Regions from separate parts of the Tardiphaga sp. 42S5 genome, predicted to be linked through region 1. Evidence: predicted binding sites of a transcription regulator. Region 1 holds the regulator's gene; each other region holds the start of a gene.
The links. The regulator PhoB, encoded in region 1, activates phosphate uptake and scavenging genes when phosphate is short. The targets are predictions, from matches to a motif close to TGTCATNNANCTGTCAT.
Positions count from the first base shown of each region.

Region 2: SFY93_RS20815 (DUF47 domain-containing protein) is a predicted target of PhoB. The motif match lies at 1,697-1,713, and genes of this name have one in related genera.
Region 3: SFY93_RS20345 (RNA degradosome polyphosphate kinase) is a predicted target of PhoB. The motif match lies at 1,425-1,441, and genes of this name have one in related genera.
Region 4: SFY93_RS17515 (Orn/Lys/Arg family decarboxylase) is a predicted target of PhoB. The motif match lies at 1,468-1,484, and genes of this name have one in related genera.

Region 1 is NZ_CP139027.1:1,233,694-1,237,038, forward strand. Features, by position in the region: gene pstB (phosphate ABC transporter ATP-binding protein PstB) at 1-416, shown strand, start outside; gene phoU (phosphate signaling complex protein PhoU) at 445-1,158, shown strand; gene phoB (phosphate regulon transcriptional regulator PhoB) at 1,250-1,954, shown strand; gene SFY93_RS05785 (GcrA family cell cycle regulator) at 2,189-2,698, opposite strand; gene SFY93_RS05790 (aspartate aminotransferase family protein) at 3,145-3,345, shown strand, end outside.
Region 2 is NZ_CP139027.1:4,463,497-4,466,841, forward strand. Features, by position in the region: gene sugE (quaternary ammonium compound efflux SMR transporter SugE) at 1-12, shown strand, start outside; gene SFY93_RS20810 (inorganic phosphate transporter) at 19-1,035, opposite strand; gene SFY93_RS20815 (DUF47 domain-containing protein) at 1,050-1,694, opposite strand; gene SFY93_RS20820 (class I SAM-dependent methyltransferase) at 1,970-2,644, opposite strand; gene SFY93_RS20825 (branched-chain amino acid ABC transporter permease) at 2,652-3,345, opposite strand, start outside.
Region 3 is NZ_CP139027.1:4,366,583-4,369,927, reverse strand. Features, by position in the region: gene SFY93_RS20355 (CDP-alcohol phosphatidyltransferase family protein) at 77-631, shown strand; gene SFY93_RS20350 (P-loop NTPase family protein) at 678-1,355, shown strand; gene SFY93_RS20345 (RNA degradosome polyphosphate kinase) at 1,513-3,345, shown strand, end outside.
Region 4 is NZ_CP139027.1:3,788,585-3,791,929, forward strand. Features, by position in the region: gene SFY93_RS17515 (Orn/Lys/Arg family decarboxylase) at 1-1,424, opposite strand, end outside; gene glp (molybdopterin molybdotransferase MoeA) at 1,580-2,788, opposite strand; gene SFY93_RS17525 (hypothetical protein) at 2,897-3,181, shown strand; gene SFY93_RS17530 (CbtB domain-containing protein) at 3,245-3,345, shown strand, end outside.

The DNA of each region.
Region 1 (3,345 bases):
AGATCTCCAAGTCGGAGATGGATATTCGCGTCGAGAGGGCGCTGCGCGGCGGTGCGCTGTGGAACGAAGTCAAGGACAAGCTCAACGCGTCGGGCCTCAGCCTGTCGGGCGGTCAGCAGCAGCGCCTGTGCATCGCGCGCACCATCGCGGTGCGGCCGGAAGTGATCCTGTTCGACGAGCCGTGCTCGGCGCTGGATCCGATCTCGACCGCGAAGATCGAGGAGCTGATCGACGAGTTGAAGGATCAGTACACGATCGCGATCGTGACCCATAACATGCAACAGGCTGCCCGCGTCTCCGACAGCACAGCCTTCATGTATCTCGGCGAGTTGATCGAGTTCGATCAGACCAACAAGATCTTCACATCACCGACCGATCGCCGCACCCAGGATTACATCACCGGCCGCTTCGGCTGACGCGACATATTCGCGGGAGGAATTTGAGATGGCTTTTGAACACACCACCAAGGCTTTCGACGACGATCTGCAGGAGCTGACCCGTCTCGTCGCCGAGATGGGTGGCCTCGCGGAACGGCAGATCGTCGAATCCGTCGATGCGCTGATCCGCCGGGACGTCGCGCTCGGTGCGCGCGTCGTCGCCACCGACGCCGAGATCGACCAGTTGCAGCGCACGATCGAAGAGCGCGCCGTGCTGACCATCGCCAAACGCCAGCCGATGGCTGTCGATTTGCGCGAGATCGTCGGCGCGCTGCGCGTCGCCACCGATCTGGAACGCATCGGCGATCTCTCCAAGAATATCGGTAAGCGCGTCAATGCACTCGACAGCGACTTCCATCCGCTGAAGCTGATCCGCGGCCTCGAACACATGACCGACCTCGTGACCACCCAGGTCAAGGCCGTGCTCGACGCCTATGCCGCACACGATCTGCCCGCTGCGATGACGGTGTGGAAGGGCGACGAGGAAATCGACGCGATCTGCACCTCGCTGTTCCGCGAACTCCTGACCTATATGATGGAAGACCCGCGTAACATTTCGTTCTGTATCCACCTGATGTTCTGCGCCAAGAACATCGAGCGGATCGGTGACCATGCCACCAATATTGCGGAAACCGTGTTCTACATGATCGAGGGCCAGCAAATCCTCGACAAGCGCCCGAAGGGCGACATGACCACATTCGCGAATACGCCGACGGTCTGAAGCATGATCCGGAAAAGTGGGAGCCAGTCTTCCGCAAGGATCATGATCTAAAGGCTTTTCGGACCTCACTGAGGATATTGACCATATGGCTGTGAATGCACGCATTCTGGTGGTGGAGGACGAGGAAGCCCTCACGACGCTTCTTCGCTACAACCTCGACGCCGAAGGCTATGATGTTGAAACCGTCGCTCGCGGCGACGACGCCGACACCCGCTTGAAAGAGCGGGTGCCGGATCTCGTGGTGCTCGACTGGATGCTGCCGGGCCTGTCCGGCATCGAACTGTGCCGCCGCCTGCGCGCACGGCCCGAAACCAAGGCATTGCCGATCATCATGCTGACGGCGCGTGGCGAAGAGAGCGAGCGCGTTCGCGGTCTCGCCACCGGTGCCGACGACTACATCGTCAAGCCGTTCTCCGTGCCGGAGCTCCTGGCCCGCGTGAAGGGCCTGCTCCGTCGTGCAGCTCCCGAGCGTCTCGCCACCGTCCTGGCGTTTGGCGACATCGAACTCGACCGTGACAAGCGCCGCGTCGTGCGCTCAAGCCGTCCGATCGATCTCGGTCCGACCGAATATCGCCTGCTGGAGTTCTTCCTGGAACATCCGGGCCGCGTGTTCAGCCGCGAGCAGTTGCTCGACAGCGTCTGGGGCCGCGACATCTATATCGACGAGCGCACCGTCGACGTGCATATCGGCCGCCTGCGCAAGCTGCTCAATCCCGCCGGTGAGCCCGATCCGATCCGCACCGTCCGCGGCGCCGGCTACGCGCTGGACGACCGCTTCGACAAGGCGGCGGAGTAGGTATCTTCCTTCTCCCCGCCTGCGGGGAGAAGGTGGCCCAGCATAGCGCAGCGACGCCGGGTCGGATGAGGGGGACTCTCCATCGCCTTCGGAGTCTGTGGAGCGCCCCCCTCACCCGACGCCCTCATGCGGACGCCGACCTCTCCCCGCAAGCGGGGCGAGGTTAGAAGCCCCCAAACAAAAAATGCCCGGCTCATCACCGGGCATTTTCATTTGGCTTAGATGCTTTCCAGCTCAGCGCGTCGGCTTCGGCACTGCGCGGCGGCGATCGCTGGCCGGCTGATAAGCGATGCGCGAGTGATGCGCGCAATAGGGGGCGCCGGCCAGGGCCTTGCCGCCGCAGAAGTAGAAGTCCGCGCTCGACGGATCGCCGATCGGCCAATGGCAAGTGGCTTCGTTGAGTTCGACCAGCGACAGGCGCTGGCTGATCGGCACAATGTTGTCATAGGCGATCGGATCGGGCTCGGCCTCGATCTCGTAATTATGGGCCAGCGCGGTATTGCCGCGTGCCATCGGGCGGGCGACACGTACCATCTGCTGGGCCGGGCGCGCCTTGCGCTGCCGCGGAGCTGCCGAGGAGGGGCTCTTGGCACGGCCGGACAGGCCAAGGCGGTGAACCTTGCCGATCACGGCGTTGCGGGTCACGTTACCGAGTTCCGCAGCGATCTGGCTGGCGGAAAGGCCGCCTTCCCAGAGTTTCTTCAACTGTTCGACGCGATCGTCGGTCCATGTCATTACCGTCATCGCCGTTTTCCCTTCGTGAGCGCCGGCCTGACCGGGCAGCGCTGCGAGTTGAGACTTCAAAAATCCCTGCGGTCAGAATCCTTTAGCGCTCACCGGGCGCGAATTTCGCGTCCGGCTGTTACGCCGCACTGGATGTGTCAAAAGGATCTACCGCCGCACGAGATGTCGTATCCGACGAGGCAAAAGCTACAATATGCCGTGACTCGCGCGCAAGAGTCGGGCATGCCGCGTCCACATGCTTCTGCAAGTAAAGCTGCAAAATCGGCTTTTTCTGCGACTCCGTGTGACTCGAAAGCCGCAGTGCGCGGTTGACAGTCTTCACAGCACACATAGAATAATGCCCACGTGCCGCCCGAGAAGGGCGGCACGTTTCGTTTCTAGGGTCCGTTGTTCGATTTCGTACAATTGTCATCGACGTGGACGCCGTCTTTTCGATCGGATCGGTTATGACCAGCAACGCAACGTCCTCGCCCCTCTCTCAGGCTCACTTGCTGCCTGTTTTCGCGCGTGCGGATGTCGCTTTCGAGCGCGGTGAGGGCGCGTGGCTGATTGGAACCGATGGCGAGCGCTATCTCGATTTCACCAGCGGCGTGGCCGTGAACGCGCTCGGTCATGCGCATCCGCATATGGTCGCCGCGCTGCAGGAG
Region 2 (3,345 bases), 3.1 Mb from region 1:
CTGGTGTCCTGACCTGCGTCAGATAAAGCTCAGATGCAGCAGCTTCACGATCCACCAGGTCGCGGCGGCGACGATTGCCGCGGCCGGGATCGTGATCACCCAGGCATAGACGATCGAACTTGCCACGTTCCAGCGCACCGCTGATACGCGACGGGCTGCGCCGACGCCGACGATGGCGCCGGTGATGGTGTGGGTGGTCGAGACGGGAACGCCGAGGAACGTCGCCGCAAACAACGTCGCAGCGCCGCCCGTCTCCGCGCAAAACCCCTGCATCGGCGTCAACTTGGTGATGCGCAGGCCCATGGTGCGGACGATGCGCCAACCGCCCATCAGCGTGCCCAGCGCCATCGCCGCCTGACACGACAGCACGACCCAGAACGGCACCGAGAACTCGGTGCCGAGGTGGCCCTGCGAGTACAGCAGCACCGCGATGATGCCCATGGTCTTTTGCGCGTCGTTGCCGCCATGGCCGAGTGAATAGAGCGAAGCCGAGACGAATTGCAGGATGCGGAAGGCGCGGTCCACGGCGAAGGGCGTCGAGCGCACCGAGGCCCATGACACGATAGCCACCAGCACCAGCGCCAGCAGGAAGCCCACCAGCGGCGACAGCACGATGGCCAGCAGCGCCTTGGACAGCCCGGTCCACAAGGCTGCCGAGAGACCTGCCTTGGCAACACCTGCCCCGAGCAAGCCACCGATCAGCGCATGCGACGAGCTCGAGGGAATGCCGAGGCCCCAGGTGATCACGTTCCAGACGATGGCACCCATGAGCGCTGCGAAGATCACCGCGGGATCGATGACGCTGGGCTCGATGATCCCCGTGCCGATGGTGTTGGCGACATGCAGACCGAACACCAGGAAGGCGATGAAGTTGAAGAATGCCGCCCACAGCACCGCATATTGCGGCCGCAGCACACGCGTCGAGACGATCGTCGCGATCGAATTGGCAGCGTCATGCAAGCCGTTGAGAAAGTCGAACAGCAATGCGATGGCGATGAGGCCGATCAGCACCGGAAAGGCGAGCGTGGCGTCCACCTGATGGCCCTGCCTTATACTTGTTCGATGACGATGCTGTTGATCTCGTTCGCGACGTCGTCGAAGCGGTCGGCCACCTTTTCAAGGTGCTTGTAGATCTCGGCGCCGACCACGAAATCCATGGTGTTGGCGTCGCGATGCTTGAGAAACAGCTCCTTGAGCCCGATGTCGTGCAGATCGTCGACGCGGCCTTCGAGCTTGCCGACCTCCTCAGTGATCGCGGTGAGCAGGCCGACGTTGTCGCCGATGGCGCTCATCAGCGGCACGGCGCGACCGACAAGGTTGGCACACTCTACCAGCAGCGTGCCGATTTCGCGCATCGGCGGCTCGAACTGGCGCACCTCGAACAGCATCACCGCTTTCGCCGTCTGCTGCATCTGGTCGATGGAATCATCCATCGCCGTGATGAGGTTCTTGATGTCGACGCGATCGAACGGCGTGATGAAAGTGCGGCGAACGGCGGTCAGCACCTCGCGGGTGATGGCGTCGGCGTCGTTCTCGAACTGGTTGACGCGCTGACAGTAGACCGGCGTCTCGTCGCCGCCTTCCAGCATCCCCGCAAGCGCCTTGGAGCCCTCGACCACGGTCACTGAATGGCGGGCGAACAGGTCGAAAAACCTTTCCTCCCGGGGCAGAAAGGACCGGAACCAACGCAGCATCATCTCATCCAACTGTCAGGAAAACGCAGCGACCGGACCGCCAGATGGCGGACATGGTCCCGCGGGGCCACCGCCGGCGGCCCTGTGTCACACGGATGTCATAAAGCATTTCCGGCCAAGACGGGCAATCGCGCACCTTTTAGGCCCGATCATCCACCGCTTTATGACAGCCTGCTTTTCCTGAGGCAGTGCTTGGATTTAGAGCGACCGCTTGAAGTAATGCGCGATTTCGCCATTCACGCTGCGGCGGAAAGTCGACCACAGCCCCTCGACAGCTACGCCCTGTAGGCGACCCAGCCCCGGAACGTGAACCCGGCATAGAAAAGGGCGATGTCGGTGAAGCCCGCGTCCCGCAGCAGGGCTTCGTCCTGCTCCGGCGACAGCAGCGGCAAGCGTTCGCCGATCGCCGAGATCGCATTCTCCGCATTGGCGGCCGGCACGCCGGATGCCGCCGCAAAAGCTGCGTAACGGGACAACCATCTGGCCTTTTCTCCGTCGTGCTGGGGAAAGCTGTGGTGGGCGACAACGAAGGGAGCACCCGGCTTGAGCCGCCGGTGCACCTCGGCCAGCGTGCGTCGACGCTCCTCCTCCGGGATGAAATGCAGGGTCAGGATGCAGGTCGCCGCATCGAACGGCCCCTCGGGCGCGCCGTCGATATAGCCTTCATGGAGATCGACGCGCGATGCAAGCGGACCGAGCATGCGCTTGGCCAGTCCCAGCATCTCGGCCGATGGATCGACGCCGCAAAAACGCCATCCAGGCCGCATCGCCGCGAATGCTTTCAGCTCCAGTCCGCCGCCCGCGCCAAGCACGAGCACATGGGCGTCGTCCGGCGCTCGTTCCGCAAGGAGAATACCCGCCATCTGCTGCAGCCCAAGGAAGCCCGGCACTTGCCGCACCGGGCCTTCTGCATAGCGTGCCACCGCCTCCGGATCGGAGAAGTAGGACAACGGCGAACTACAGCGACCGTTTGAAGTAATGCGCGATTTCGCCGATGACGCCGCGGCGGAAGGTCAGCACGCAGACCACAAAGATCACGCCCTGGATCACCGTCACCCACTGGCCGAAGCCGGCGAGGTATTGCTGCATGGCGATGATCACGAAGGCGCCGACCACGGGACCGAACAGCGTACCGAGGCCGCCGACCAGCGTGATCAGCACGATTTCACCGGACATGCTCCAGTGCACGTCGGTGAGCGAGGCGTTCTGTGCGACGAACACCTTCAGTGCGCCGGCGAAGCCCGCCAGCGTGCCGGACAGGATATAGGCCAGCAGCTTGTATTGATCGGTCTTGTAGCCGAGCGACACCGCACGCGGCTCGTTCTCACGGATCGCCTTGAGCACCTCGCCAAATGGCGAGTTGATGGCGCGGTAGATGATCAGGAAGCCCAGCGTGAAGCCGGCGAGAATCACGTAATACAGCGTGACCGGCTTCGAGAGATTGAACAGGCCGAACAGCGTGCCCTGCGGAATGCCCTGGATACCGTCTTCACCATGGGTGAACGGCGTCTGCAGATAGACGAAGTACAGGAGCTGCGACAGCGCCAGCGTGATCATGGCGAAGTAGATGCCCTGACGACGAATGGCGATCAGGCCGGTGACGACGCTGAGCGCAGCGGCGGCGACGACACCAACGACAATGCCCAACTCG
Region 3 (3,345 bases), 3.1 Mb from region 1:
ATTACTATGTAGGCGGTAAGCCGGTCGGAGCCCCCAAGCTCGGATTGCGAAACAGGCCGGAGCCGGGAAGCGCCGCGTGAGTATCCCCAATTTAATCACCCTCGGGCGTATCCTGCTGGTGCCCGTGATCGTCTGGGCGATTGCCTCGAACCAGATGGAAATCGCCTTTGCAATCTTCGTGATTGCGGGGGTCAGCGATGCCGTGGACGGCTTTCTCGCCAAGCGTTTCAACATGGCCAGCGAACTCGGTGCGCTGCTCGACCCCTTGGCCGATAAGGCGCTGCTGGTCTCGATCTATGTCTCCCTGGGGATATGGGGGGCAGTTCCGCGTTGGATCGTGATTCTCGTGGTGTCGCGGGATATCATGATCGTGGGCGCCGTGATTGTGTCATGGTTGTTCGGCAAGCCGATCCCGATGAAGCCGCTGATGGTGTCGAAGCTCAATACGGTGGCGCAGGTGGCGTTCGCAGCCTTGGTCCTTGCTGCCCTCGGATTTGGTTTCAAATCCTCGCCTTACGATTTGATTTTAATGGGCTTTGTGACCGTCTTGACGCTGCTCTCTGTGTCCTTCTATCTCGTCGAGTGGATGCGACACATGAGCACCATCGAACCCGGTCAAGAGCCCCGGTAAACCGGTATTCGTGACGTTCGCCGGCGGAGCCGGCAGGAGTATTTGCGTGGTCGCCCGCGTCCAACCCCGTCAACTGGCGTTCGCGCTGCCCCATGCGGAGAGTCTGTCCCGCGACAACTTCCTTGAGGGCCCGGCCAATGCCGAGGCGCTGGGACTGATCGACTGCTGGCCGGACTGGCCGAACCGGGTCATGCTCCTTGTCGGCCCGGAAGGGTCCGGCAAGAGCCATCTGGCGGCGATCTGGGCCGAGGAGGCCGGGGGGCGCTCCACCATGGCGCACAGCCTGACGGCTGCGACGGTTCCGGCTGAGTTGGTGACCAACGCACTGGTGGTGGAGGATCTCAATGCCGGTGCCTTCGACGAGCGGGCGCTGTTCCACCTTCTTAATCTGGCACGTCAGGACAACGCCTATGTGCTGATTACGGCGCGGGTCGCCCCGGCCGCCATGGAGGTCGAGTTGCGCGATCTGCGGTCGCGGCTCCGTGCGATCCCGGTAGTCAATCTGCTGCCGCCGGATGACGGGTTGTTTCGGGCGCTGATCGTGAAGTTTTGCGCCGACCGCCAGCTCAGCATCGACGAGAGCGTGGTCAGCTATGTGGCCAGCCGCATCGAGCGGTCATTCGCCGCCGCCCGCCATACGGTGGAATTGCTGGATAGCGAGGCGCTCCGGCTTGGGCGGCCGGTGACCCGTGCATTGGCCGCGGAACTGCTGCGCGACGCCTGACTTAAGCCTTGGACGCTAAACGCGGCGCGTCAAACCGTGCCTTGACGGCGCGGCAGGCAGGTTCCTCAATGTCATCGAAGCGTCACGCAACTGACGCAATGTCCGCTGTGATTTGCCGGCACTATAGCGCTGCTTGAACTGGATGGATTGCTGCCTCATGGACTCCGCAGAAGAGATTGTTATTGAAGAGAAAAAGGGCGAAGCGAAGCCGGCAGAGGTGGTCGCGTCGGGTCCCGAGCGCTTCATCAATCGCGAGCTGTCCTGGTTGCATTTCAATCGCCGCGTCCTTGAGGAGTCCGTCAATCCGGGCCATCCGGCGCTGGAGCGCGTCCGCTTCCTGTCGATTTCCGCGAACAACCTTGATGAATTCTTCATGGTCCGCGTCGCCGGCATCAAGGCGCAGGTCCGTGAGGGAATCAGCGAGCGCAGCCCGGACGGCTTGACCCCGGCTGAGCAACTGGTGCTGATCAACAGCGCGGTCTCCAAGCTCGGCAGCGATCAGCAGGCGATCTGGCGCGACCAGCGCGGCATGCTGGCCGATGTGGGAATCGTGCTGCTCGACGGCAAGGAGGTCAGCAAGGCCGACCGGACCTGGATCGAGGATCATTTCCTCCACAACATTTTCCCGCTGCTGACGCCGCTGGCGATCGATCCGGCGCACCCGTTCCCGTTTATTCCGAGCCTCGGCTTCACCATCGCGCTGCATCTGTCGCGGGTGTCCGACGGCAAGACGATGAACGCGCTGATCCGCATGCCCGGCAAGATCGATCGCTTCATCCGCCTGCCGACCCCCGGCAAGGACGGCGCGGTCCGCCTTATCACGCTGGAACAGGCCACTGGCCTGTTCATCGCGCGTCTATTCCCGGGCTACACTGTTCAGGGGCAGGGTGCCTTCCGCATCATCCGCGACAGTGAACTTGAAGTCGAAGAAGAGGCCGAGGATCTGGTCCGGCTGTTCGAGACGGCGCTGAAGCGTCGCCGCAGAGGGTCGGTGATCCGCCTCGAAATCGAAGCCGGCATGCCGGCAGAACTCCGTGCCTTCGTGCAGCGCGCGCTGGCGACCTCGGATGACGAAATCCTGCTGGTCGACGGCATTCTCGCCATGAACGAGGTCTCGCAGCTCACGCGGCTCGATCGGCCCGATCTCGAATTCGTGCCCTATGTGCCGCGTCATCCGGAACGTGTCCGCGATCATGGCGGCGACATCTTTGCGGCGATCCGTCAGAAGGACCTGATTGTCCATCATCCCTATGAGTCCTTCGACGTCGTCGTGCAGTTCCTGCAGCAGGCTGCGCGCGATCCGGACGTGGTGGCGATCAAGCAGACGCTGTATCGCACCTCCAACAATTCGCCGATTGTCCGCACGCTGGTCGAGGCCGCCGAAGCCGGTAAGTCGGTAACGGCGCTCGTCGAGCTGCGTGCGCGGTTCGACGAAGAGGCCAATATCCGCTGGGCGCGCGATCTCGAACGCGCTGGTGTCCAAGTGGTCTATGGCTTCCTGGAATTGAAGACCCATGCCAAGCTGTCGCTGGTGGTGCGCCGCGAGGGCGGCTCGCTCACGACCTACGTGCACACCGGCACCGGCAACTATCATCCGGTCACCGCGCGCATCTACACCGATCTGTCATATTTCACATCCGACCCGATCATCGGTCGCGATGCCGCACGCGTGTTCAACTATATCACCGGTTATGCCGAGCCGAGCGACATCGAGAAGATGGCCGTATCGCCGCTGACCTTGCGCGGGCGCATGCTCGAACACATCCGCGGCGAAGCGGCATTCGCCCGCAGCGGCAAGCCGGGTGCGATCTGGCTCAAGATGAATTCGCTGGTCGATCCGGAAATCATCGATGCGCTCTATGAGGCGTCGAATGCCGGTGTATCCGTTGAACTGATCGTGCGTGGCATCTGCTGCCTGCGGCCGGGCGTGCCCGGCCTGTCTGAAAACATTCGCGTCAAGTCGATCATCGGCCGCTTCCTTGAACATGGT
Region 4 (3,345 bases), 2.6 Mb from region 1:
GCGCGCATCTTCTTGCGCAGTTCGATGCCGAGGCGGATCGTATCGTCCCACAACACTTCGCCGGAGCGGCCCTTCATCATCTGCGCGCCGACATCCAATGATGCGAACAGCGGATAGAACGGCGAGGTCGAGGCGTGCTGCATGAAGCTTTCGTTGAAGCGCCGATGCTCGACGCGGCGTTTCTGGCCGCGGATATGACGATCCTTCATGTGGATCTGCGACGCCTGCGAGAAGCTCGCGAGCTGCTTGTGGGTCGACTGCGTCGCGATGATACCCGGCGAATCCGGGCCGAGGTCCTTGAGTCCCATGGCGAACCGGCCGGCATAGAGCGGGTGGAATTTCATGAAGCCCGCCCAGGCTTCGTCGAACAGGATGTAATCGCAGAGATGGCCGATACGCGCGATGATCATCTCGGCGCTGTAGATGGTGCCGTCATAGGTGCACTGTTCGACCACGGCGACGCGGAACGGGCGTGGACGCTTCCAGGCCTCGGGATCCGTGACCAGCGGATTGATACGGATGCGCTCGCGCAGCGCGTCCTCGTCGAGCGCATCCCAGTTCATCGGGCCGATCAGGCCCCAGGGATTGCGCGTCGTTGGCACATAGATCGGCACACCGCCTGAGATCATCAATGCGCCGTGCAAGGCCGCCTTGTGGTTGTTGCGGTCGAACAGCACGAGGTCACCATCGGTGACCAGAGCCGATAGCGCGACCTTGTTGGAGGTCGAGGTGCCGTTGAGCACGAAGTAGGTCTTCTCCGCGCCAAAAATCTGCGCGGCTTCCTTCTGCGCCTGCAAAGCAGGGCCCTCATGAGTCAGCAGATCGCCGAGATCGAGCACCGAATTGTCGAGGTCGTCGCGAAACACGGCTTCGCCGAGATGTTCCATGAACACGCGGCCGATCGGGCTGCGGCTGTAGAACACGCCGCCATTGTGGCCCGGGCAGGTCCAGAGCTGGTTGCCTTCCTCGGCATAGTCGACCAAAGCGCCGAAGAACGGCGTCTTCAGCGTCTCGGCATATTGCTTCAACCGGCTGATGAGATTCTTGGCGATGAACGGCGGTGTTTCCTCCGACAGGAAGACATAGCCGTCGATGAAATCGAGCACCTCGACCGGGACGTCTTCGAACCGCTTGCGACGGATCAGCAGGATGATGGGGAAATCGAGGCCCCGTTTGCGCATCAGGTTGATCAGTGCCGCGGTCTTGCCTTCGAGGCCCTTCTTGCCCCAGTCGACCACCATGCAGCCGATCGCCGCGTCGGTCTGGACCGCGATCGTTGCGTCTTCGAGCTTGCGCGCCTTGACGACCTCGAAGCCGGACCGCTCGATCTCATCGACGATCTGATTGAGGCGAATGCCCTCGAGATCGTCGGCGTCGAATGTTGGCATCGCAAACAGGAAATTGAAGCGTTTGAAATAGTCCATTTGTGCACCGATCTTGTTTCGCTGCGATGTCTCGCTGCGTTACGTGACAATTCAGTGACTGAAGCCGCGTTAAGGTATCTCAGTCAGAAAAAAGGTTTGGGAACATGCCGCAAGGTGGGAGTTCTGAACGCGGGGGCGTTCTGTGAGGGGGGCCGCTAGGTTGGCAGTCGTATGATGGCGCATGGATCACCGGCAGCCGCGGCCGGCGCGAATGGCTTGCGGATCAGAAGTCCTTCGGCAACAGCCAGATTTCCCAGCAGCGACGAGTCCTGTTTCATCACTGGTGTCGCCACCACGGTGCCGTCGCCACGGGTTTCCAGACGAGTGCGCAGGTAATCCTCGCGCTGGTCGTTGGCGGCGAGGTCGCGGCCGAGCACCGCGGGTTCGAGCGCGTGAGCGACCTCGTTTCGACCGGACAGCGCGCGCAGCAGCGGCACCATGAACAGGAAGCCGCAGACATAGGACGAGACGGGATTGCCGGGCAGGCCGATGACCCGCATGCTCTGCCGGCGTCCGTGCATCATTGGCTTGCCCGGCCGCATGGCGATGCGCCAGAACGCCATCTCGACGCCGGCATTGATCAGGGATTGCTGCACGAGGTCGTGGTCGCCGACCGACGCACCGCCGGTGGTGATCAGCACGTCGGCCTTCAGGTCGATCGCGCGCTGAATGGCTGATGTGGTCGCCTCCAGCGTATCGACGGCGATACCGAGATCGATCACCTCGGCGCCTTCGGCACGCGCCAGCGCACGCAGCGCGAAGCCATTGGAGAGCACGATCTGGCCGGGGCCGGGGACCGCACCGGGCATTACCAGTTCGTCGCCGGTGGCGAGCACGGCAACGACCGGCCGTCGCCGCACGGGTAGTGACGGATGGTTCATGCCGGCGGCAAGCGCCAGATCGCGGTCGGTGAGGCGGGTGCCGGCGCGCAGCAGCACATCGCCTTCATTGAAATCGACGCCGGCCGGGCGGATATGCTTGCCGGAAATCGCGGCCTCGTTGATCCCAACGATATCGCTATCGCGCGTAGTATCTTCCTGGATTACCACGGCGTCGGCGCCAGCGGGCAGCACGCCGCCGGTGAAGATTCGCAGGGCTTCGCCGGTCTGCAGCGGGCGGTCGAACGGCTTGCCTGCGGCGATCTCGCCGATGACGCGGAGCTTGGCGCCCAACGTCGCATCGGCAGCGCGCACCGCATAGCCGTCCATCGCTGACATGGGCTCCGGTGGCTGTGTGCGCAGCGAAGCGATGTCGCGGGCGAGCACGCGGTGGAACGCGTCTTCTAGCGGCACCATCTCCTCAGGCAGCGCATCGGCGCCCGCGAGAATCGCGGCCATGGCATCGGTAACCGGCATCAGGGCCATCGCGGGGATCTCCGGCAGTGTGGGCGCCCGTCATAGCGGAGAGCGGGAGCGGACGCAAAACCACCGGCGCTTTGGCAGGGCAGGGAAACACGGTAGACATCGGCGATCATGACCGACAACCACGCCGCAACCGACGATGAAGCGCCTGTCTGGCGGGAGGATGTCGATACGCTGGCATTCCGGCCGTCCGGCCATTGCGGGCTGTGCATGGTGCACCGTCATGCGTTCCGGACGCTGCTCCGGCGTTACCCGTCGCCGGAGGAATGCGCGGCCTATTTCCGCGACCACAGAGAAGTGTTCCAGGCGGCGGCCGGCGCCAAGCTGGTGCGTGCGCCGGTGGCGGCAGATGCGAATTTTCATCTGACCAGCCGCGATCTCGCCCGCGCGATGTAAAATTAACGGTCGCGCCGCCGGTGCAACTCGGCTAAATTGGCCGTCTATTTCGCGAGGATTCCGATGCAACAGACCCAGACCGCCCAGATCTCCGCCGTCACCACTGACGTCAATGTCGTCGTGCAGGCCGTTCTGGCCATGACGCTCGGTCTGTTTATCGTCGG